Regions from separate parts of the Bacillus paramycoides genome, predicted to be linked through region 1. Evidence: a T-box and tRNA genes for the amino acid it is inferred to sense, from the RefSeq annotation. Region 1 holds a T-box; the other holds one or more tRNA genes.
What was found. A T-box is a leader RNA that pairs with one kind of tRNA and senses whether it is charged. The one in region 1 lies ahead of ileS2 (isoleucine--tRNA ligase), so its partner is inferred to be a tRNA-Ile.
Positions count from the first base shown of each region.

Region 2: it encodes a tRNA-Ile, which carries the amino acid that the T-box ahead of ileS2 (isoleucine--tRNA ligase) is inferred to sense. The anticodon was not compared.

Region 1 covers NZ_CP152427.1:3,812,123-3,822,873, forward strand. Annotated here, with positions in the region: gene AAG068_RS19530 (molecular chaperone DnaK) at 1-37, opposite strand, end outside; gene ileS2 (isoleucine--tRNA ligase) at 194-2,959, opposite strand; T-box leader at 3,031-3,255, opposite strand; gene divIVA (septum site-determining protein DivIVA) at 3,307-3,813, opposite strand; gene AAG068_RS19545 (RNA-binding protein) at 3,903-4,670, opposite strand; gene AAG068_RS19550 (YggT family protein) at 4,686-4,949, opposite strand; gene AAG068_RS19555 (cell division protein SepF) at 4,956-5,426, opposite strand; gene AAG068_RS19560 (YggS family pyridoxal phosphate-dependent enzyme) at 5,446-6,120, opposite strand; gene pgeF (peptidoglycan editing factor PgeF) at 6,117-6,935, opposite strand; gene AAG068_RS19570 (YlmC/YmxH family sporulation protein) at 7,054-7,338, opposite strand; gene sigG (RNA polymerase sporulation sigma factor SigG) at 7,500-8,279, opposite strand; gene sigE (RNA polymerase sporulation sigma factor SigE) at 8,437-9,156, opposite strand; gene spoIIGA (sigma-E processing peptidase SpoIIGA) at 9,176-10,093, opposite strand; gene ftsZ (cell division protein FtsZ) at 10,507-10,751, opposite strand, start outside.
Region 2 covers NZ_CP152427.1:4,691,003-4,701,753, forward strand. Annotated here, with positions in the region: gene glgP (glycogen phosphorylase) at 1-74, opposite strand, end outside; gene glgA (glycogen synthase GlgA) at 93-1,523, opposite strand; gene glgD (glucose-1-phosphate adenylyltransferase subunit GlgD) at 1,636-2,670, opposite strand; gene glgC (glucose-1-phosphate adenylyltransferase) at 2,689-3,819, opposite strand; gene glgB (1,4-alpha-glucan branching protein GlgB) at 3,767-5,704, opposite strand; partial or broken gene AAG068_RS24410 (TasA family protein) at 6,175-6,297, shown strand; partial or broken gene AAG068_RS24415 (dockerin type I domain-containing protein) at 6,323-6,525, shown strand; gene AAG068_RS24420 (L-lactate dehydrogenase) at 6,699-7,643, opposite strand; partial or broken gene AAG068_RS24425 (anti sigma factor C-terminal domain-containing protein) at 8,125-8,265, opposite strand; tRNA gene AAG068_RS24430 (tRNA-Glu) at 8,403-8,474, opposite strand; tRNA gene AAG068_RS24435 (tRNA-Ser) at 8,481-8,571, opposite strand; tRNA gene AAG068_RS24440 (tRNA-Asn) at 8,579-8,653, opposite strand; tRNA gene AAG068_RS24445 (tRNA-Ile) at 8,661-8,737, opposite strand; tRNA gene AAG068_RS24450 (tRNA-Gly) at 8,748-8,818, opposite strand; tRNA gene AAG068_RS24455 (tRNA-Lys) at 8,832-8,907, opposite strand; tRNA gene AAG068_RS24460 (tRNA-Thr) at 8,918-8,993, opposite strand; tRNA gene AAG068_RS24465 (tRNA-Phe) at 9,008-9,083, opposite strand; tRNA gene AAG068_RS24470 (tRNA-Asp) at 9,096-9,171, opposite strand; tRNA gene AAG068_RS24475 (tRNA-Met) at 9,175-9,251, opposite strand; tRNA gene AAG068_RS24480 (tRNA-Ser) at 9,279-9,371, opposite strand; tRNA gene AAG068_RS24485 (tRNA-Ile) at 9,389-9,465, opposite strand; tRNA gene AAG068_RS24490 (tRNA-Met) at 9,470-9,546, opposite strand; tRNA gene AAG068_RS24495 (tRNA-Ala) at 9,567-9,639, opposite strand; tRNA gene AAG068_RS24500 (tRNA-Pro) at 9,655-9,728, opposite strand; tRNA gene AAG068_RS24505 (tRNA-Arg) at 9,739-9,812, opposite strand; tRNA gene AAG068_RS24510 (tRNA-Leu) at 9,816-9,904, opposite strand; tRNA gene AAG068_RS24515 (tRNA-Gly) at 9,921-9,995, opposite strand; tRNA gene AAG068_RS24520 (tRNA-Leu) at 10,025-10,105, opposite strand; tRNA gene AAG068_RS24525 (tRNA-His) at 10,128-10,203, opposite strand; tRNA gene AAG068_RS24530 (tRNA-Thr) at 10,213-10,288, opposite strand; tRNA gene AAG068_RS24535 (tRNA-Val) at 10,293-10,368, opposite strand; rRNA gene rrf (5S ribosomal RNA) at 10,373-10,488, opposite strand; rRNA gene AAG068_RS24545 (23S ribosomal RNA) at 10,591-10,751, opposite strand, start outside.

The DNA of each region.
Region 1 (10,751 bases):
GTAATTCTTCTTTAATTTCCATATAGATTTCATTCACGTGTACATTCCTCCCAGCTGCAATGTACGATTAGTGTGTCCGAAATTTCTATGCTTACCTCACACACATTTTTCCTTCATAGGAAAGAGAGTGAAAGTTATTTCAATATATCGTCAATAAAAAAACTGACTGCACTTACGCACAGTCAGTTTTTTATTATTTTACATAGTTTTCTTTAACAACTGTTGCACAACGCTCACATAATGTTTCATGTTCAGCATCTTTACCAATTGTTTCTGAAACTACCCAACAACGTTCACATGTTTCACCAGTTGCTTGAGCAACAACAACCGTTGTATGCTCATACTTTGGTGCATCTGCTGGCGCTTCTTCCATCATGCCACCAAGTTTGTACTCAGAAACGATGAATAATTGTTTTAAGTCTTCGTTAATAGACTCTAACATATCTTTCATTTCCGCAGTTGGATATAGCGTAATGCTTGCATTTAATGACTTACCGATTACTTTTTCATTACGAGCTACTTCTAACGCTTTTAATACGTCATCACGCAATGTCATAAATGCATCCCATTTTGTTTTTAATGCTTCTGCATCATCTAATTGTACAGCTTCTGGCATATCAGTTAATTGTACACTTTCTTCTGTTACACCTGGAATGTATGGCCATACTTCATCAGCTGTATGCGGTAAGATTGGTGTTACAAGTTTCGTCAATGCAACAAGAACATCATATAATACAGTTTGAATTGCACGACGATCTTCATGGTTTGCACCTTCAATGTATAAAATGTCTTTTGCAAAGTCTAAATAGAATGAACTTAAATCAATTGTACAGAAATTATGAATTGCATGATATACAGCAGCGAAGTCGTATGTCTCATATGCTTCTTTTACTTTTGTAATTAAGTCATTTAATTTCACTAACATGTAACGATCCACTTCACGAAGTTCAGCTACAGGTACTGTATTTTCACTCGGCTTAAAGTCGTCTAAGTTTCCTAATAAGAAACGGAATGTATTACGGATTTTACGATACACTTCTGCTACTTGTTTTAAAATATCATCTGAAATACGTACGTCAGATTGATAGTCAACAGAAGATACCCATAAACGTAAAATGTCTCCGCCTAATTGATCCATAATTTTTTTCGGTACGACGATGTTTCCAATCGACTTACTCATTTTACGCCCTTCACCATCTAATACGAAACCGTGGCTTAGTACGCCTTTATATGGAGCTTTACCTGTTACAGCAACTGCTGTTGATAATGAAGAGTTAAACCAACCACGATATTGGTCAGATCCTTCTAAATATAAATCAGCTGGGCGTTGTAAATCATCGCGCTCTTCTAATACCGCTTGGTGAGAAGAACCTGAGTCGAACCATACATCCATGATGTCTGTTTCTTTACGGAATTCACCATTTGGGCTACCTGGATGTGTAAATCCTTCTGGTAATAGATCTTTCGCTTCACGCTCAAACCATACGTTAGAACCGTGTTCACGGAATAAATCTGCTACATGGTTAATTGTTTCATCCGTAATAATTGGATCACCATTCTCTGCATAGAATACAGGAATTGGCACACCCCATGCACGCTGACGAGAAATACACCAGTCACCACGGTCACGAACCATGTTATGAAGACGAGTTTCGCCCCATGCTGGTACCCATTTTGTTTCCGCAACAGCTTCTAATAACTCTTTACGGAATGCTTCAATAGATGCAAACCACTGTGCTGTTGCACGGAAAATAATTGGTTTTTTCGTTCTCCAATCATGTGGATATGAATGCGTAATGAATGTTAGTTTCAGTAATGCGCCTACTTCTTCTAATTTTTCTGTAATTGGCTTGTTAGCTTTATCATAGAATAAGCCTTCAAATCCAGGTGCTTCATTTGTTAATACACCTTTATCATCAACTGGGCAAAGTACTTCTAATCCATACTTTTTACCAACAACGAAGTCATCTTCCCCGTGTCCTGGTGCTGTATGAACACAACCTGTACCTGCATCTATTGTTACGTGATCACCTAGCATAACTAATGAATCACGCTCGTAGAATGGATGTTTTGCAACTGTATACTCAAGTTCGCTACCTTTTACCGTTTTCACAACTTCAGCATTTTCCCAATCTAACGTTTTTGCAACTGTCTCAAATAGTTCAGAAGCAATAATATATTTTTCATCATTTACTTTTACAATAGCGTATTCAAGTTCTGGGTGAACAGAAATACCTAAGTTTGCAGGTAATGTCCAAGGTGTTGTTGTCCAGATAATGTATTTCTCATCACCTTCTAATACGTTCTTTCCGTCTTTTACAGGGAATGCTACGTAAATAGATGCTGATTTTTTATCTTGGTATTCAATTTCAGCTTCTGCTAAAGCTGATTCACTCGTTGGAGACCAGTAAACTGGTTTTTGTCCTTTATAGATATAACCTTTTTTCGCCATATCACCAAACACTTTAATTTGTTGTGCTTCATAAGCTGGCTCTAAAGTAATATATGGGTTATCCCAATCAGCACGTACACCTAAACGCTTAAATTGCTCACGTTGACGTTCTACTTGTTCATATGCATACTCTGCACATAACTTACGGAACTCAGCAACTGTCATTTCTTTACGCTTTACACCTTTATTTGTTAAAGCTTGCTCAATTGGTAAACCGTGCGTATCCCAACCTGGCACATATGGTGCACAGTAACCAGTCATTGATTTATAACGAACGATAAAGTCTTTTAATACCTTATTTAATGCATGTCCCATATGAATATCACCATTCGCATATGGAGGTCCATCATGCAGTACGAATAAAGGACGACCTTTCGTATGTTCTTGTACCTTTTCATAAATATTCATTTCAGCCCACTGTTCTTGCATTGCAGGCTCACGTTTTGGTAAATTCCCACGCATTGGGAACTCTGTTTTTGGCATTAGTAATGTATTTTTGTACTCCATGCTCAATTCCTCCTTACATGTATAAAAGAAATACTTAAAAAACGGAATAAAAAAGAGACCTTCTCATCCCAAAAAGGGACGAGAAAGTCTCCCGCGGTACCACCCTAGTAGATCCTATACATATGTATACAATCCTCTTTATATTCTTAACGCGAATATACGCCTACGCTTACTCTATTTGTTCAGCGCGGAACTCCAGGGTGATATTCCCATTATCTCCTTATCCTGAGCTTACACCATCCTCAGTTCGCTATATAAGGTATGAAAAAGGTACTTATCCCTATCTTCGTTTTTCTTAATAAATATGTTGTTTAAAATTATATGTAATAATGAGAAAAACGTCAAGCTTACACTGTTTCTTCTTTTTTCAACAGCTCGTCTACTTCGTCTTCTAACTCAATTAGTTTATCCCAATCATCGTTGTTTAACATTTCAAGCTGCGTTTCTAATAACATACGGAAACGAGTGCGGAATACTTTCGCTTGTTTCTTTAGCTCTTCAATATCAAAAGCAACTTTTCTTGATTTTACTAACGCTTCGTTAATAATACGGTCTGCATTCTTTTCAGCTTCACGTACAATTAATTTTGCTTCTTTTTGCGCATTACGTTTTACTTCCTCTGCTGCTTCTTGTGCAACAACGATAGATTTGTTTAACGTATCTTCAATATTAGAGAAATGATCTAACTTCCCTTCTAATTGCGCAACTTTTTCTTCTAAAGCTTTTTTCTCACGAATGACTAATTCATAATCTTTGATAATTTGATCAAGAAACTCATTTACTTGATCTTCATCATAGCCACGGAATCCGCGACCAAATTCTTTGTTATGAATATCTAATGGTGTTAACGGCACAACGCCACCTCCAAGTAGTTATCTAAATTTCCTCTTTCAATTATATCTTTTCTTCGACAAAATAGGAGGATTTCCTTCTAAAAAACCAATCATTTTAGTATACCATACAAAATTCTCCATTTGTCGCGCTTTGTTCTACCTTCTACAGAAAACAATTTACTTCGTCCATACCCTCTCACTGAAAAAACATCTCCTGGATAACATTCATATGAAGTTTGCTCCACAGTTTTCCAATTCACTTTTACTAGTCCATTTTTTATGAAAGGTTGTACTTTCTGTCGGGATATATGTAACATTTCAGCTAACATAACATCTAAACGGAGTGAAGAAACCGTTCCAGATTTCTCTCCCCACGTTTCTTGTATCTGTAGAATTTTTTCTCCTTGCACTGGCGATAAGGAGACTTTCACTTTCCCTATAGATTGTAAGTTCATCTCAATATAAGATACAACTTCTTTTGCGACTACGATTTGGGCACGATCTTCTTGAAGCAAAATATCACCACATTTTTCTCTCGTTAAACCGAGAGACATGAATGTTCCTAATATTTTCCTATGTTCTAGCGTATAAAACTTGGAAGGATAGTCAATTTCCAATACTTCTACTTGAAATTCCTCTTCATTTACTACTAGATAGTCCGGATAAATGAGTGCTCTTTTGCGTTCTGCATGAGGCGTTGCACCTTCAAATTGTACAGCAACATCTCCTTGCCCTATTACCATAGTGACAATTTGTTGTTGTCTTGGATCAAGAAAGTCTGTTAACTTCACTTGATGGTACTCTGCCGCCCGCTTCCACTCTAACACCTTATCCACAAAGACCTCTTCATCGGGTCTGAAATGCTCATAGATGCTCATTCATATAACCTCTTACTATAAGAAATAGCCGAATAAAGTTACTAAACCACTTGTAGCAAGTCTCAACGCAAAAATCGCAACGAGTGGTGAGATGTCAATCATACCAAGCGGTGGAATAAATCTGCGAAATGGTTCTAAATACGGTTCACAAATACGGGCAAGAAAGTCTCCGAAAGTTGATTCCTTTGCACCTGGGAACCATGATAGGAGAATGTAAATAATAAGTGCCCACGAGTATATTTCGATAGCAGTAACTAAAATCCTTAAAACTGTATCCATGGCGTATTACCACCTCTTTATATTTGTTTCTTCTTCTTCACCGAATAACTCTGAAATTGCACCAACAATATCTACATTTTCAGGCGTACACATAAATGTTTTCGGTCCTATTTTTTGAATGTCCCCGCCTATAGCGTATACAGTACCACTTAAAAAGTCAACGATACGTACAGCTTGATCAGTAGACATTCGTTGTAAATTAATCACAACAGCTCGTCTGCCTTTTAAATGGTCCGCAATCCCTTGCGCTTCCGAATATGTGCGTGGTTCTAATAAAACAACTTTTGAAGATTGCTTTGCTGTTTCAATGCTCACAACATTTTGTTTCGTTTGCGCTTTTGGAAACGTAACATCTTGTTGTTCTGGCGGATCTTGCTGCTTCTTCATGTCTGTTTGCTCCTTTTCATAACTATATTGAGCTGCTTCTTTTTCTTCAGGTGTATCAAAAAAGAAGTATTTTACTTTTGACCAACTCATAATAAGATTCTCCTTCCTTTTACGCTTTTCCTACTAAAATCGTCCCCAAACGAATATATGTAGCACCTTCTTCAATTGCAATCGTGTAATCATTAGACATTCCCATTGATAATTCTTTACATGGCGCATGTAATAATTCTAGCTCCTGCACCTCTGTTTGTAGCATACGTAACTCCTTAAAACAGCGTCTGATTTCTTCCTCTTCTTCTGTAAACGGAGCCATTGTCATTAGTCCTACCACTTCAATCTTATCCAATTCTTGCAAACTTTGAATAAAAGGAACGGTTTCTTCTATTGCCAACCCTTGCTTTGATTCTTCAGATGATGTTTTCACTTGAATAAAACATTTCACTTTCTTATTCGCACGTTTTTGAATTTCTTTTGCAAGTGAAAGACGATCTAACGAATGTAAGTAATCAATTTCATTAATGATTTCTTTTACTTTTCTCGTTTGTAATGACCCAATAAAATGCCAATTCACTTTTGAACCGAAATGTTCGTACTTCTGTAAGAAACCTTCATTTCTATTTTCACCTAAATCGATAATTCCAGCTTCAATTACTTCGTTTGTTTTTTCAATTCCTACCGTTTTTGTAACCGCAACGAGTTTAATATCTTGCAACGAACGTCCTGCTCGTGCACAAGATTGTTTAATTGCTTCGTTTACAGTTGTTAAATTTTTTTGTACTGTCACTTGCTTTCTTCCTCCTTAAAACCTATGAAACTCAACATTCTCCCTGTCTTACCTTGATCACGGCGATGCGAGAAAAATAGTTGCTCTTCACAGCTTGTACAAAGAGATGACATTACAATATTCTCTTCTTTTATGCCTGCTTGTACACATAATATACGATTAATTTCTTTTAAATTAATTGCGTACTGCCCATCAGAAATTTTTTTATAAGGGACAGAACCGTTTACCACTTGCTCTGCTGCTGTTAATACTCGATCATCAACAACGTAACAACAAGATCCAATTGCTGGTCCGATTGCAACATGAATTTCATCCCTCGAAATGCCTTCTGCATTCCATTTTTGAATCATTTCCTTTGCAATTTCTTTTACAGTCCCTTTCCATCCAGCATGCGCAAGTCCTATCATACCATGTGATGGCGCATAAAAATAGAGTGGAACACAATCCGCGTAACAAGATGTTAAAAGAACATCATTATTAGTCGTATAAATGCCATCTGTTTTTGAAATGCCGTCTTCATATGAATAGACGCCACTTCCTTTTTCCTGTTGTCCTACTTTTTCAACATGATGATCATGAACTTGTTCAGAGCAAATCCAGTTTTCTAATGGCTTCTGTAACTTATTTGCTAAAATGCGTCTATTTTCATGAACGTTCTCCACGATATCATTCACATGTAATCCTAAATTCATCGCATGAAAGGAGCCCGTACTTACCCCACCATCTTTTGTCGTAAATCCAGCAGTAATGTTTCCAAGTTCTTTCCACGCTTGTAAATACAGTATACCGTCCACATATTTAAATGGTTCTATCATAACAGCGGCTCCTTTTAATTAAAATAACATAAAAAAGCATGGTACTTCCTGTCTATTTTACCATACTTTTATTTTTTCATAATGCCAACAGAAAAAAAAGAGGAATTTGTAATATTCTTTATGAAATTGTCGGTGTTTGTATTGTTTCTGTTACAGAATTAACAGTATTTACTCTAACAAGTATGACATCCTCCCCAATTTTCACAATTTCCTTCCAAAGAATTACAATTTCTACATCTTTCCCAAAAATACCTAACATACGTGCCTGTTTGGAAATAATTATAGATTTGATCTTCCCTGTGTTCATATCAATTTCAATATCTCCAATATTCCCAAGCCTTTTTCCATCTGAAACATTTATTATATCTTTCATCTGCAATTCCGAAATTCTTATCACTTTCATCCTCTCCCTTATATATGACGAATTGAAAAACTGTTTCTTAAATGAACAGGAAGTACCCTACTAACCACATATTATTTTCATTATATGAACATCCCTTTCCTACTATGAGCGCAAACAAACTATGTTACATATAAAAAGGTTTCACCATAAATGGTGAAACCTTACCCTTGAATCGTTTTATTCATTTGTTTAATAGCTGATTTCTCTAAACGTGACACTTGTGCTTGAGAAATCCCAATTTCTTCTGCAACTTCCATTTGTGTTTTTCCTTGGAAGAATCGTTTTCGAATAATCATTTTCTCACGATCATTTAAACGCTTCATTCCTTCTTTTAGTGCTAACTCTTCAACCCACTGCTCGTCCTTTTGTTTTTCATCACTTAACTGGTCCATAACAAAAATAGGATCTCCCCCATCGTTATAAATCGGCTCAAATAATGAAACTGGATCTTGAATCGCATCTAAAGCGAAAACAATTTCTTCATGGGTTACTTCAAGCACTTTTGCAATATCCATCGCTGTTGGTTCTTTGGAATTTTCTGCAATCAACTTTTCCCTTACTTGTAACGCTTTATACGCAATATCTCGTAAGGAGCGAGATACGCGAATCGGATTGTTATCACGCAAATATCTGCGTATTTCCCCAATAATCATCGGCACAGCATACGTTGAAAATTTTACATTTTGGCCTAAATCAAAGTTATCAATGGATTTCATAAGTCCGATACAACCAACTTGAAATAAATCGTCAACATATTCTCCTCTGTTATTAAATCTTTGGATGACGCTCAGTACAAGACGTAAGTTTCCATTCACTAATTTCTCTCTTGCGCTTATCTCTCCACTTTGCATTTCACGAAATAATTTACGCATTTCATCATTTTTTAGTACGGGAAGTTTAGCTGTATCAACACCGCAAATTTCTACTTTGTTTCTCGTCAAAGTGTTCCCTCCTATCGGGAGTTGCTGTACAGTGTAAAGTATTTCCTTTGAAGGGGATTTTATGCATGCGGTTTTCTCTTCATTTTTCATTTTAGTTGTCTTTCCTGATACAACTAAATAGAATAAGACCAGCCTAGATAACGGCTGGTCTTATTCTTTACACCATTTTATTAAATTCTTTTCGTAATCTTTTTATGATTCTTTTTTCTAAACGCGAAATGTATGACTGTGAAATCCCAAGCATATCCGCCACATCTTTTTGTGTCTTTTCCTCTCCACCAGCAAGCCCAAACCTAAGTTCCATAATTTGTTTTTCACGATCATTTAATTGATGTAATGCTTTCATTAGAAGATGACGATCCACAGTTGCTTCTAAATCTTTTGTAATAATATCATCGTCTGTACCTAATACATCTGATAATAAAAGTTCATTTCCATCCCAATCGATGTTAAGCGGTTCATCAAAAGAAACTTCTGAACGATTTTTATTATTCCTGCGCAAATGCATTAAAATTTCATTTTCAATACAACGTGAGGCATATGTTGCTAATTTTATTTTCTTTTCTGGATTGAATGTATTCACCGCTTTAATAAGACCAATTGTTCCAATGCTAATCAAATCTTCAATATTTATCCCTGTATTTTCAAATTTTCTTGCTATATATACGACTAGCCGTAAGTTGCGTTCAATCAGTAACGATCTTGCCGCCTGATCTCCTTTTGGCAATTTATTTAAAAGAACTTCCTCTTCTTCTTTCGTTAACGGCGGTGGTAACGCTTCACTTCCACCAATGTAATAAATTTCATCGGTCTTAATTCCTAATTTCAGCAATACTTTATACCAAAGGTATACTAAATAAAATTTTAATTTCATCATATTATCCCGCCTCCCATTATTAAGCAATTACCATTTTTTGTGAAATTAACATTTTCGGATGCACAATACATTGATACTCTCCATTGGTTGACAACTGTTGTGTATTTAATCCAATCAATACTTTGTTCACGACAATAGAACTTCCTTCATGATAAATTTGTACACTGTCTGGCTTAATTGCCCATAAAAATTGACTCTCTACTCCCACTGCCCGGAAAGGAATTAAGCGTAATTTTGTCGCCCATCCAGAATCATTTTCTGGTATTTGAGGAATCTCTGTTTTGGAATAAATTTGTTCTGTTAACCAAGCTGGCAAACAATGTTCTAATGATGAAATATGCATAATCATAACAGGTGTTTTCGTCAACGGGTCGTAAAGTTGGTTCCCACTATCAATTAAACCTGCGAGTTCCAACTCCTCTTCAGCTAATCGAACTTTCAATTTCACAATTTGATCATAGTGTATTTTTGTAACCTCTACGCTTTCAATACGCTTTTTAGAAAAATAATAAATTACTGGAAAACCAAAAATTACAAATAACCAGCTAATGGGGTCACCATAAGAAATTGATTGAGATTGAACCAACCCATTTACCATTTCATTCGTTTGCAAAAAGAAATGAGTGCCCATTAACCCTCCACCAACCATAAAGGTAACAAAGTAAAAAGTAAAAACAGTTTGTGCATAATTTCTAAACGTTGTAAACCCAAATGCTGTATACACAATAAGTAACGAGTACAGTAGTTTCATAATTGGATGTGTCATCATAGAAGCAAAAGGAGTAAAGGCAAAAATAACAATGGTTGAACCTATAAATGCCCCTAACACAAGCCTCCATCTTTTGATCTTCTTTTTTAACACGGTGGCTGTTAATAAAAGTAAAAGAAAATCAATGCAGGCGTTTAACAACCAAACAACGTCGGCGTAAACAACCAAACAATTCACCTCTTTTTTTAAGTTGAGACTAGTATAATGCATATCCAATAGGAAAGTGTGTCAATTTGCGGAGGTGTTTTTTTGTTATTTTGTGCTTTCTAGACATAATCTGTCGGTAAAAAATAAAAGTATATGTTTCATAGAATACTATACTTTTTTGCTTACATATTAATTGAAATATATAAAGTGAAACTTTAATCAGTGGGGATTTTCTTCATCCTCCACTGATTATTAGCCCTCACCAATCGGACTTTAATGGGCAGCCCGACCCCCACCTAAATTCTTTGCTTTCGCTGAATTTTGAGGTAGGGGGTCTTACTGCCCATTAAAGCGGGATAAAATAAAAAAAGACCTGCTTAGCAGATCTTTTCCCTTTATAAAACAAAAAAGGAGCATGAAAGCTCCTTTTTCTTTTATCGTCTACGACGATTACGTAAAAATGCTGGAATATCGATATCATCTGAATCTGAATGACGCTCATGTACAACCGGCTCTTCACGCTTCATTTCACGTTTTACTTCACGTTGTTTTGGAGGCTGAGCTACTGGCTGTTGCTGTTGTTGCGTGTAATTCGCATTCGGACGAATAATTGGTTTCGGTGGTTGAGTTGCAATTGTATCATCAAAACCAGTTGCAATTACAGTTACAACGATATCAT
Region 2 (10,751 bases), 880 kb from region 1:
TTGAAACTTTTACCATACATCGTCTCTAACTTTTCTAGAAAAGCTGATTTGAAACTTTCAACATGAGTAAACATTTCTTCACCACCTACATGTTATTCCATGAGACTTTTATACAATTTCTTATAAGCAAGAGCTGACTTCTCCCAGCTATAATCTTCAGTCATCGCTTGCTTTACAAGCTGCTCCCATACCGGTTTATCATGATAAAATTCAATTGCACGGCGAACCGTGTGCAACATGTCATGTGCATTAAAGTTCGTGAAACTGAAACCATTTCCTTCTCCAGTTTCTTCATCATAAGATTGTACCGTATCATTTAATCCGCCTGTTTCTCTTACAATTGGAATCGTACCGTACGCTAATGCGATAAGTTGTCCAAGTCCACACGGTTCAAACAGTGATGGCATTAAGAATAAATCACTTCCCGCATATACTTGGTGAGCTAATTCTTCATTAAATCCGATGTACACTTTTACCTTCTCAGGATACTCGTATGCCATCCACTCAAAGAATTGCTCATATTCCGAATCACCTGATCCTAAAATAATACATTGTACATCTTCCTCCATTATTTCACGGAATACAGTACGTACTAAATCAAGACCTTTTTGCTTCGTTAATCTCGTTACCATTGAAATAATTGGTGTATCTTCTTTTTCTGGCAAACCAAAATAACGCTGCAAGGCGCGTTTATTTTCACTCTTTTCATATAATGAATCTGCATCGTACTGAGCAGTAATATACGAATCCGTTTCTGGATTATATACGCTCGTATCAATTCCATTTACAATGCCGCTAAGCTTATCATTATATTTTCGTAACAACCCATCTAACTTCTCACCGAAAAATTCATATTGAATTTCTTCTTTATATGTCGGGCTAACAGCTGTAATTTGATCAGAAGCGATAATACCGCCCTTCATAAAGTTCACATTTCCATAAAACTCTAACTGCTCACTATGGAAATATTCATCACCAAGTTCTAACAAGTCGTACATCACTTCAGGAGGAAATACACCTTGGAACTGCAAGTTATGAATTGTATATACCGTTTTAATATGCTCATATAATGGATTATCTTGATACTTTTCACGCAGTAAAAAATTAACCATAGCTGTATGCCAATCGTGACTATGAAGAACATCCACTTCGAAATCAAGATGAGGAATACACTCTAAAACTGCTTTCGAAAAATAAGAAAAACGCTCTCCATCATCATAATGACCATATAGAGAATCTCTCTTAAAATAATATTCATTATCTATTAAATAATACGTAATCCCGTCTTGCTCACCTTTTAAAATTCCGCAATATTGATTTCTCCACCCAAGCGGGACGTTAATTACTTTATGTAGCGTACATCCATCCCTTAATTTTTGCGGAATAAGACTATAATTTGGGAGTATAATGCGAACGTCCACACCTAATTTTTTTAGCTCTTTTGGGAGCGCACCTGCTACATCAGCTAAGCCTCCCGATTTAACAAATGGTACACATTCTGATACTGCAAATAAAATATTCACTTGTTGTCCCACTGCACGAAAAGCTTATACTACTTCCCTTGCAGCTTCCTCCCTTCGAGTTTTCATTTGAATTAAAACTTTAATCAGTGGAGGAAGACCCCCACTGATTCTTTTAAGAATAACTATTAATCGTACTGTTTTGAACGCTTCCTTTTTCTACAACGTATGGCTCATCAGCGTTTCCTTTTAGTACAACACCGTCACCAATTTTCACGTCTTTATCAATAATAACACCGTCTATTATACAGTTATCTCCAATTTGGCTCTTTTGCATAATAATGCTATTACGAACAATTGAACCTTTTCCAATTTTAACAGAACGGGAGATAACACTATTTTCTACTTCGCCTTCAATAATACTGCCGTTTGCAATCATTGTATTTTTCACGGCTGCACCCTTTAAGTAACGAGTTGGTGGTTCATCTTTTACTTTCGTAAAGATCGGTGCTTCTTTCTTAAATACTTGCTTCCAAATAGCAGGTTTCAAAATTTCTAAGCTATGTTTATAGTAACTTTCAATCGAATCAATAATTGCTACATATCCTGTATGCTCATACGTAGCAATATGCAGTGATTTTCCGCGCTTTTCTCTCACTACATCGAATAAGCTATATTGCTCCACATCTTTATATGACTCAAATAAATCTAACAATAATTGTTTCTTTAACACATATGTTTGAAGCGAAACCCCTTCATGGCAAACTTCAGTAATATCAGCTGCCGTATGTATATGTCTCTCTAACACCGCCTGGAAATTTAATGCTGTTACGAGATGGCTATTCGTAATAACGACGTATTCTTCTCTAGCTCTTAGAAAATAATCAATATGTCTTCTAAAATGCGCAAAAGATCCAAATTCATCTTGGTCACATTGGCAATTTGGCGGGAATAAAAACAGTCCGTCTCTTTTTCTATCTAAATCCCACTGTTTTCCTGAACCAACATGGTCCATTAACGAACGGTTTTTATGACTTGTAAAAACCGCTACACTATGAATATTAGAATTCACCATATTTGAAAGCATGAAATCAATGAGTCGATAACGGCCCCCAAACGGTAACGCCGCTAGTGAACGATGCCCTGTTACTTTCTTTAAGGAAGGAAAACTTCCCGTTGCATTAATAATTCCTAACATTTTTTCTCCCATTCATTTCATCCCCCTTTTCTATTTCCCTTCAGCAATGAGTACTACATCGTCAACATTTTTTTCCGGACGAATAATTGTTCCATCTTCAATAACCATTTCCGATCCAACAATTGCTCTTTCAATCACAACATTTTTTCCAATCTTTGCTCCTGGCATAACGACAGAATCAATAACCATACTACCTTCTTCCACCGTCACCCCTTGGAATAATACGGAATGCTTCACGTCCCCTTCAATGACGCATCCTTCGTTAATAAGTGATTCTTCTACTTTTGCCTGTTCTGCAATATATTGAGGCGGTTCGTTTGGATTTACAGAATAAATACGCCAATTACGATCGTTTAAATTCAGTGATGTTTCATCACGCAGTAAATCCATATTCGCTTCCCATAAGCTCTTCACCGTTCCAACATCTTTCCAATATCCTTCAAACGGATACGCCATCAACTTCTTCCCTTCATCTAATAAAAGCGGAAGTACATCTTTTCCGAAATCATTACTAGATTCAGGATTTCTTGCATCCATTTCTAAATACTCTTTCAAAATGGCCCAGTTAAAAATGTAAATTCCCATTGATGCAAGATTACTTCTTGGAAATTGCGGTTTCTCCTCAAATTCAACAATCTCCATCTCTTCGTTCGTATTCATAATACCGAAACGGCTCGCTTCATCCCACGGTACTTCAATAACTGAAATCGAAACGTCCGATTCTTTCTCAATATGGTAATCTAGCATTTTACTGTAATCCATTTTATAAATATGGTCGCCTGATAAAATAAGAACGTACTCTGGTTCGTACTGACTTAAATAGTTTAAGTTTTGATAAATGGCACTTGCCGTACCTGTGTACCACTTCACACCTGAAGACTCTGCATAAGGAGGTAACACTGTGACTCCACCGCTTACTCGGTCTAAATCCCACGCATTGCCGATTCCGATATAATTATGAAGTTCAAGTGGTTGATATTGCGTTAAAATCCCAACCGTTTCAATACCAGAATTCGCACAGTTACTTAGCGTAAAATCGATAATGCGATATTTACCACCAAATGGAACAGCTGGCTTGGCTAAATTTTTTGTTAATGCACTTAATCGACTACCTTTTCCCCCTGCTAGTAACATTGCTACGCACTTTTGTTTTTGAGCCATCTTGTTTTTTGCTCCCCTTTCTCGTCTTCACTGGTCGTAATATGGATACGCCAAATGGTGGAATTGTAATTTCTACATGTGCTGCTTGATTATGAAACGGTTCTTGAATCGCCTTCAGACGTTTCTTATTTACTTGCCCTGATCCGCCATATTGCTCAGCATCACTATTTAAAATCTCGTTATAATACTCAAAATCTGGTACACCTACTTTATAGTTTTCATATGTAGCTTTCGTAAAATTACATACGACAACTAACGCATCTTCTTGTTTATCCCCTTGACGAATAAATGAGAAAATACTTTGCTCATGATTATTAGCATCTATCCACTGAAATCCTTCCGGTGAATGATCAAGTTGCCAAAGTGGTTTGGAGCGCTTATACAATGCTATGAGCTCTTTAAAGTAATCATGCATATAACGATGCATTTCAAAATCATGTAAATTCCAATCTAAATCTTCAAGGTCTTTCCACTCATCGAACTGCCCAAATTCTCCTCCCATGAAAAGTAATTTCTTTCCTGGGTGAGTAAAGAAATATCCATATAATAAACGAAGTTGAGCAAACTTATCCCAGTACTCTCCTGGCATTTTATTTAATAACGACTTTTTCCCATGAACGACTTCATCATGAGAAAGCGGTAATATGAAGTTTTCAGAGTAAGCGTATATTAAAGAAAACGTCATTTTTTCATGAATATACTTCCTGTACTCAGGCGCACACTCCATATACTTCAGTACATCATTCATCCAGCCCATATTCCATTTGTAATTGAATCCAAGCCCACCTTCATACGTTGGAGCTGTTACAAGTGGCCAAGCTGTTGAATCTTCTGCTGTCATAAGAAAATCTTTATCTTCTGCGAACACCGCTTCATTTAACTCTCGTAAAAATGAAACAGCGTGCTCATTACTTTGCTCCTGTCCTTCTTTATTCCAGTACAGCATATTTGCAACTGCATCCACCCTGAAACCATCAATATGGAAATATCTCATCCAAAATAACGCATTTGAAATTAAGAAATTACGTACTTCTCTCTTTCCTAAGTCAAAATTGACAGTTCCCCATACTGGATTTTCTTGCACATCTTTATCTTTATATTCATAAGTCGGTGTCCCATCAAAAAAATATAAACCGTGAGCATCTTTACAAAAATGCCCCGGCACCCAATCTAAAATGACACCGATTCCATATTTATGACATTCATCGACAAAATACATCAAATCATGTGGCGTGCCGAATCTACTCGTTGCTGCATAATATCCCGTCCCTTGGTATCCCCAAGAACGATCATATGGATGCTCAACAAGCGGCATAATTTCAATATGTGTAAATTGATGTTCCACCACATAAGGAATGAGTTCTTCTGCCATTTCCCTGTAAGAGTACAGTGCTCCGTCTTCTTTCTTTTTCCAAGAACCGAAATGTAATTCATAAACTGTCATCGCTTCTTTATAAACTGATTTTTTCTTTTTCTTACGACTCCAGTTTTTATCATTCCATTCGTATCCCTTTATATCAAAAACTACAGATGCCGTATTCGGTCTTACTTCTGCATACACAGCATACGGATCTGCCTTAAAAATGACGTCACCAGCCATCGTTTCAATCGCATATTTATATATTTCCCTTTCTTCAATATGCGGTATAAACAAGGACCAGATTCCTTCTTCTGTCACTTGTAGCATCTTATGTTGCTCATAATCCCATTCATTAAAATCTCCAACAACACTCATTGCTTTCGCATGAGGAGCCCATACTGTAAATCGTACACCTCGCATCTCATCTTCCGTCACAACATGTGCGCCAAAGATGTTATAACTTTCATAGTACTTTTCTGTATGAAACTCATCTCGTTTCACTTCTTCACAATTTATTACACTCAATATGCTCACCTCACTAAGATGACAGAATTTTTTATACTTTACCAATTCTGCGAAAAACTGAAATATCCTTGTTAATTTATAAAAAATATACGTTTTTTTCTTAAAAATGTTGGTTTTTTTTCACATTTCCATATAAAATATCGAATTTTGACGAATATTCATTGAAAGCGCTTCGTTTTTTATTAGTCCTTCACCTTACTATTTATTTCTCAACCTCTATTTTATTAGCTTTATCCTCTTTTTCACGTTATTTTCCACTTGAAATCATAGAAAAATAATCTGTCATAAAAAATGTTTCTCAATATTTTTTGTCATAATTTTATTGAAATACGAAATTCATAAGTAGACATTTTTGTTCTCAATAAAGAATATTAAATTTTCGTAAATATAACTTATACTAAAATACTGTGTTTACTCTATCTATATCCAAAACGAAAATTCGATAAAAAATTAAATTAAGGTGGGTTCTTATGCCAGTAAAACAAAAATTAGAAATGGGAGTTGGCACGGCAACGCTCAGCTTATCACTTACATTCGGTGGTTTATTCGCTTATTTCAGTGATTCCGAAACATCGAGTAACTCATTTCAAGCTGTCTAACAACAAAATTAGATACTGAAAGCTACTTGGTCAATATTATTATGCAAGACCTGACGAAAACTTGCAGGTGATGTAAATGGTGATAAAGATATTCGCTTCGTTGAAAAGAACTTCTTGAAAAAAGGTCCGGATGCATCTAAATCACAAACACCTGTTGAAAAATCTAAAGGCGGTACACTGGCAGATATTTTAACGAAATTAGGATTAACGCCTAAAAAATAATAATAAAGAGCACTCTACTTTACGTAGAGTGCTCTTTTCTATAAACGACCCTGATCCAGCAAAAGGGGTATATTGGGGATATACAAGGGAAACCGGAAAAGGAATTTATATTAAATTATATATAAATCCAGAAGTAAGAAGTAGGTCCCCACTTCTGGATTATTTAGCAATTATTATAGTACTGGTGCCATTGTTTCTTTTAATACTTTTACAGAATGAGCGAATTTCACTTTTTCTTCTTCATTTAGCTCAAGTTCTACGATTTCACGTACACCTTCGCGGTTAATAACAGCTGGAACACCTACGTAAGCATCTTTCTCACCGTATTGACCTTCAAGGTATGCAGATACAGTTAATACGCTGTTCTCGTTGTTTAAGATTGCTTTAGTTACACGAAGTAGTGACATACCGATTCCGTAGTACGTTGCACCTTTACGTTCGATGATATGGTAAGCTGCATCACGTACATTTTCGAAGATTTTATCTAAGTCTTCTTGTTTGTACTGTTCGTTGTTAGCTAAAATTGTTTCTAGTTTTTGTACACCGATAGTAGCGTGGCTCCATACTGGAAGTTCAGTATCACCGTGCTCACCAACAATATAAGCATGAACATTACGTGGATCTACATCTAAGTAGTCACCTAACATGTAACGGAAACGAGCAGAGTCTAAAGTAGTACCAGAACCAATTACGCGCTCTTTTGGTAGACCAGATTCTTTCCAAGTTACGTAAGTTAAAATATCAACTGGGTTAGTTGCGATTAAGAAGATTCCATCGAATCCGCTATCCATAATGCCGCGAACGATTTGTTTAAAGATCTTTGTATTTTTCTCAACTAAGTCTAAACGAGTTTCACCTGGCTTTTGTGGTAATCCAGCAGTGATAACAACTAAATCTGCATCTTTACAATCTGCATAGCTACCGCTCCAAACTTTTGTTGGTGATGGAGAGAATGGTACCGCATGGCTTAAGTCCATTGCTTCCCCTTCTGCTTTTGCTTCATTAACATCTACTAATACGAATTCTTCAGCTACACCTTGGTTAATCATTGAGTAAGCGTAACTACAACCTACAGCTCCTGTTCCTACTAATACTACACGATTGATACCTTTTTTCATGGTAATTTCCCCTCTCTATTGTTCACATATATTTTTTTATGATTGTTTAAGTAATTAATTAAAATACTAATTTAATGTTGTTTAACTTCTTTACATTCATATTGTAGCACGTATTATTGTGAATTTCTTCACAAATTATGACCTATTTGTGAACTTTTTCACATAGAGTGTAAAGTTATTAAATCAAGTATGAAATCAATCTCAATGGAGGCGTTTTCTTCAGATTGTGAAAGGGTTTTTCTTATGTTTTTGTCGGTAAGTGAAATTATATCGACGATTATTTAAATATATCAACAATTTTGGGAATATATCGACCGTAACTCAAATTATATCGTCGATTCGACAAGGAATATCGACTTACCGACAAAACCCGACAATAATGACAACATAAAGTGAACCTATAATCAGTGGGAATTTTACTGCCCGTTAATGTCGGATAAAAAAGCTGCCTCCAATAGATCACCTATTAGAGGCAGCTTCTTTATTTATTTTCCGCAGTAGCACCTAATACAGCAGCTTTTACATAATGTTGACTGTTTAATTTTTGTAAATCCTCGGCACTTCCCGTTACCACTATTTCAATAACTTTTACATCTTGCTCACTTGGTTTTGCTTTCTTTCCTTACTCTCTCCTTTCTATTAGTTAGACGATCTAAATAGAAAAAAGTATACAAGAAATCTATAAAAAAAAGCAGACTATTCAAAGTCCACTTTTACACAACAAAAAAGAGATAGCAGATTATGCTATCTCTTTTAGTATGACCCGTACGGGATTCGAACCCGTGTTACCGCCGTGAAAGGGCGGTGTCTTAACCACTTGACCAACGGGCCAATTACTGGCAGAGAAGAAGGGATTCGAACCCTCGCACCGCGTTCGCGATCTACTCCCTTAGCAGGGGAGCCCCTTGAGCCACTTGGGTACTTCTCTATAAATATGGCTCCGCAGGTAGGACTCGAACCTACGACCGATCGGTTAACAGCCGATAGCTCTACCACTGAGCTACTGCGGAACAATTATGGTGGGCCTAAATGGACTCGAACCATCGACCTCACGCTTATCAGGCGTGCGCTCTAACCAGCTGAGCTATAGGCCCATAATTGAAAAGCGGGTGAAGAGAATCGAACTCTCGACCAGAGCTTGGAAGGCTCTTGTTTTACCACTAAACTACACCCGCATTAAATTGTAAATGGTGAGCCATGAAGGACTCGAACCTTCGACCCTCTGATTAAAAGTCAGATGCTCTACCAACTGAGCTAATGGCTCATTTTGAAAGTGGTGCCGACTAGAGGACTTGAACCCCCAACCTACTGATTACAAGTCAGTTGCTCTACCAATTGAGCTAAGTCGGCTTGCGACTTCAAAATGGTGGCTCGGGACGGAATCGAACCGCCGACACGAGGATTTTCAGTCCTCTGCTCTACCGACTGAGCTACCGAGCCTTTATGTAAAAATGGCGGTCCCGACCGGGGTCGAACCGGCGATCTCCTGCGTGACAGGCAGGCATGTTAACCACTACACCACGGGACCATTTGGTTGCGGGGACAGGATTTGAACCTGCGACCTTCGGGTTATGAGCCCGACGAGCTACCGTGCTGCTCCACCCCGCGATGATAAAATATTTACTTTAGAAAAAATGGAGGAGGTAGAGGGATTCGAACCCCCGCGCGACTCTCGCCGCCTGTCGGTTTTCAAGACCGATCCCTTCAGCCGAACTTGGGTATACCTCCGAGATATAAACCTTCAATGGTGGACCTTGTAGGACTCGAACCTACGACCGGACGGTTATGAGCCGTCTGCTCTAACCAGCTGAGCTAAAGGTCCTTTATGGTAGCGGCGGAGGGGATCGAACCCCCGACCTCACGGGTATGAACCGTACGCTCTAGCCAGCTGAGCTACACCGCCATAAGTGATATTGAAATAAGTGGAGCCTAGCGGGATCGAACCGCTGACCTCCTGCGTGCAAGGCAGGCGCTCTCCCAGCTGAGCTAAGGCCCCATGTTTTTGGGAATATCGGGAAGACAGGATTTGAACCTGCGACCCCCTGGTCCCAAACCAGGTGCTCTACCAAGCTGAGCCACTTCCCGTTAATAAAAGCGCGCCCGAGAGGAGTCGAACCCCTAACCTCTTGATCCGTAGTCAAACGCTCTATCCAATTGAGCTACGGGCGCATATGGTGCCGAGGGCGGGGGTCGAACCCGCACGGTGGTCACCCACCGCAGGATTTTAAGTCCTGTGCGTCTGCCTGTTCCGCCACCCCGGCATGTCATATTGAAAATTGGAGCGGAAGACGGGATTCGAACCCGCGACCCCAACCTTGGCAAGGTTGTATTCTACCACTGAACTACTTCCGCAAGACATGTATGAGTTATTTAATTAAAAGTGCGGGTGAAGGGAGTCGAACCCCCACGCCAAAGGCGCCAGATCCTAAGTCTGGTGCGTCTGCCAATTCCGCCACACCCGCATATTAATTTATTTAAGAAAAATGGGGCGACTGATGGGAATCGAACCCACGAATGCCGGAGCCACAATCCGGTGCGTTAACCACTTCGCCACAACCGCCATGATTTCTGGTGCCGACTAGAGGACTTGAACCCCCAACCTACTGATTACAAGTCAGTTGCTCTACCAATTGAGCTAAGTCGGCTAAATGGTGGAGGATGACGGGATCGAACCGCCGACCCCCTGCTTGTAAGGCAGGTGCTCTCCCAGCTGAGCTAATCCTCCATTTGCCTGGCAACGTCCTACTCTCACAGGGACAAGGTCCCAACTACCATCGGCGCTAGAGAGCTTAACTTCCGTGTTCGGTATGGGAACGGGTGTGACCTCTCTGCCATCATTACCAGACTGTATTCATTTAAGACAAGAATTATTTTAACTCATTTAACTTTGAAAGTCAACAAGTTTTTTATATTCTTTCAAAACTAGATAACATTTGCTACATATTATATGGTTAAGTCCTCGATCTATTAGTATTCGTCAGCTCCACATGTCACCATGCTTCCACCTCGAACCTATCAACCTGATCATCTTTCAGGGATCTTACTAGCTTACGCTATGGGAAATCTCATCTTGAGGGGGGCTTCATGCTTAGATGCTTTCAGCACTTA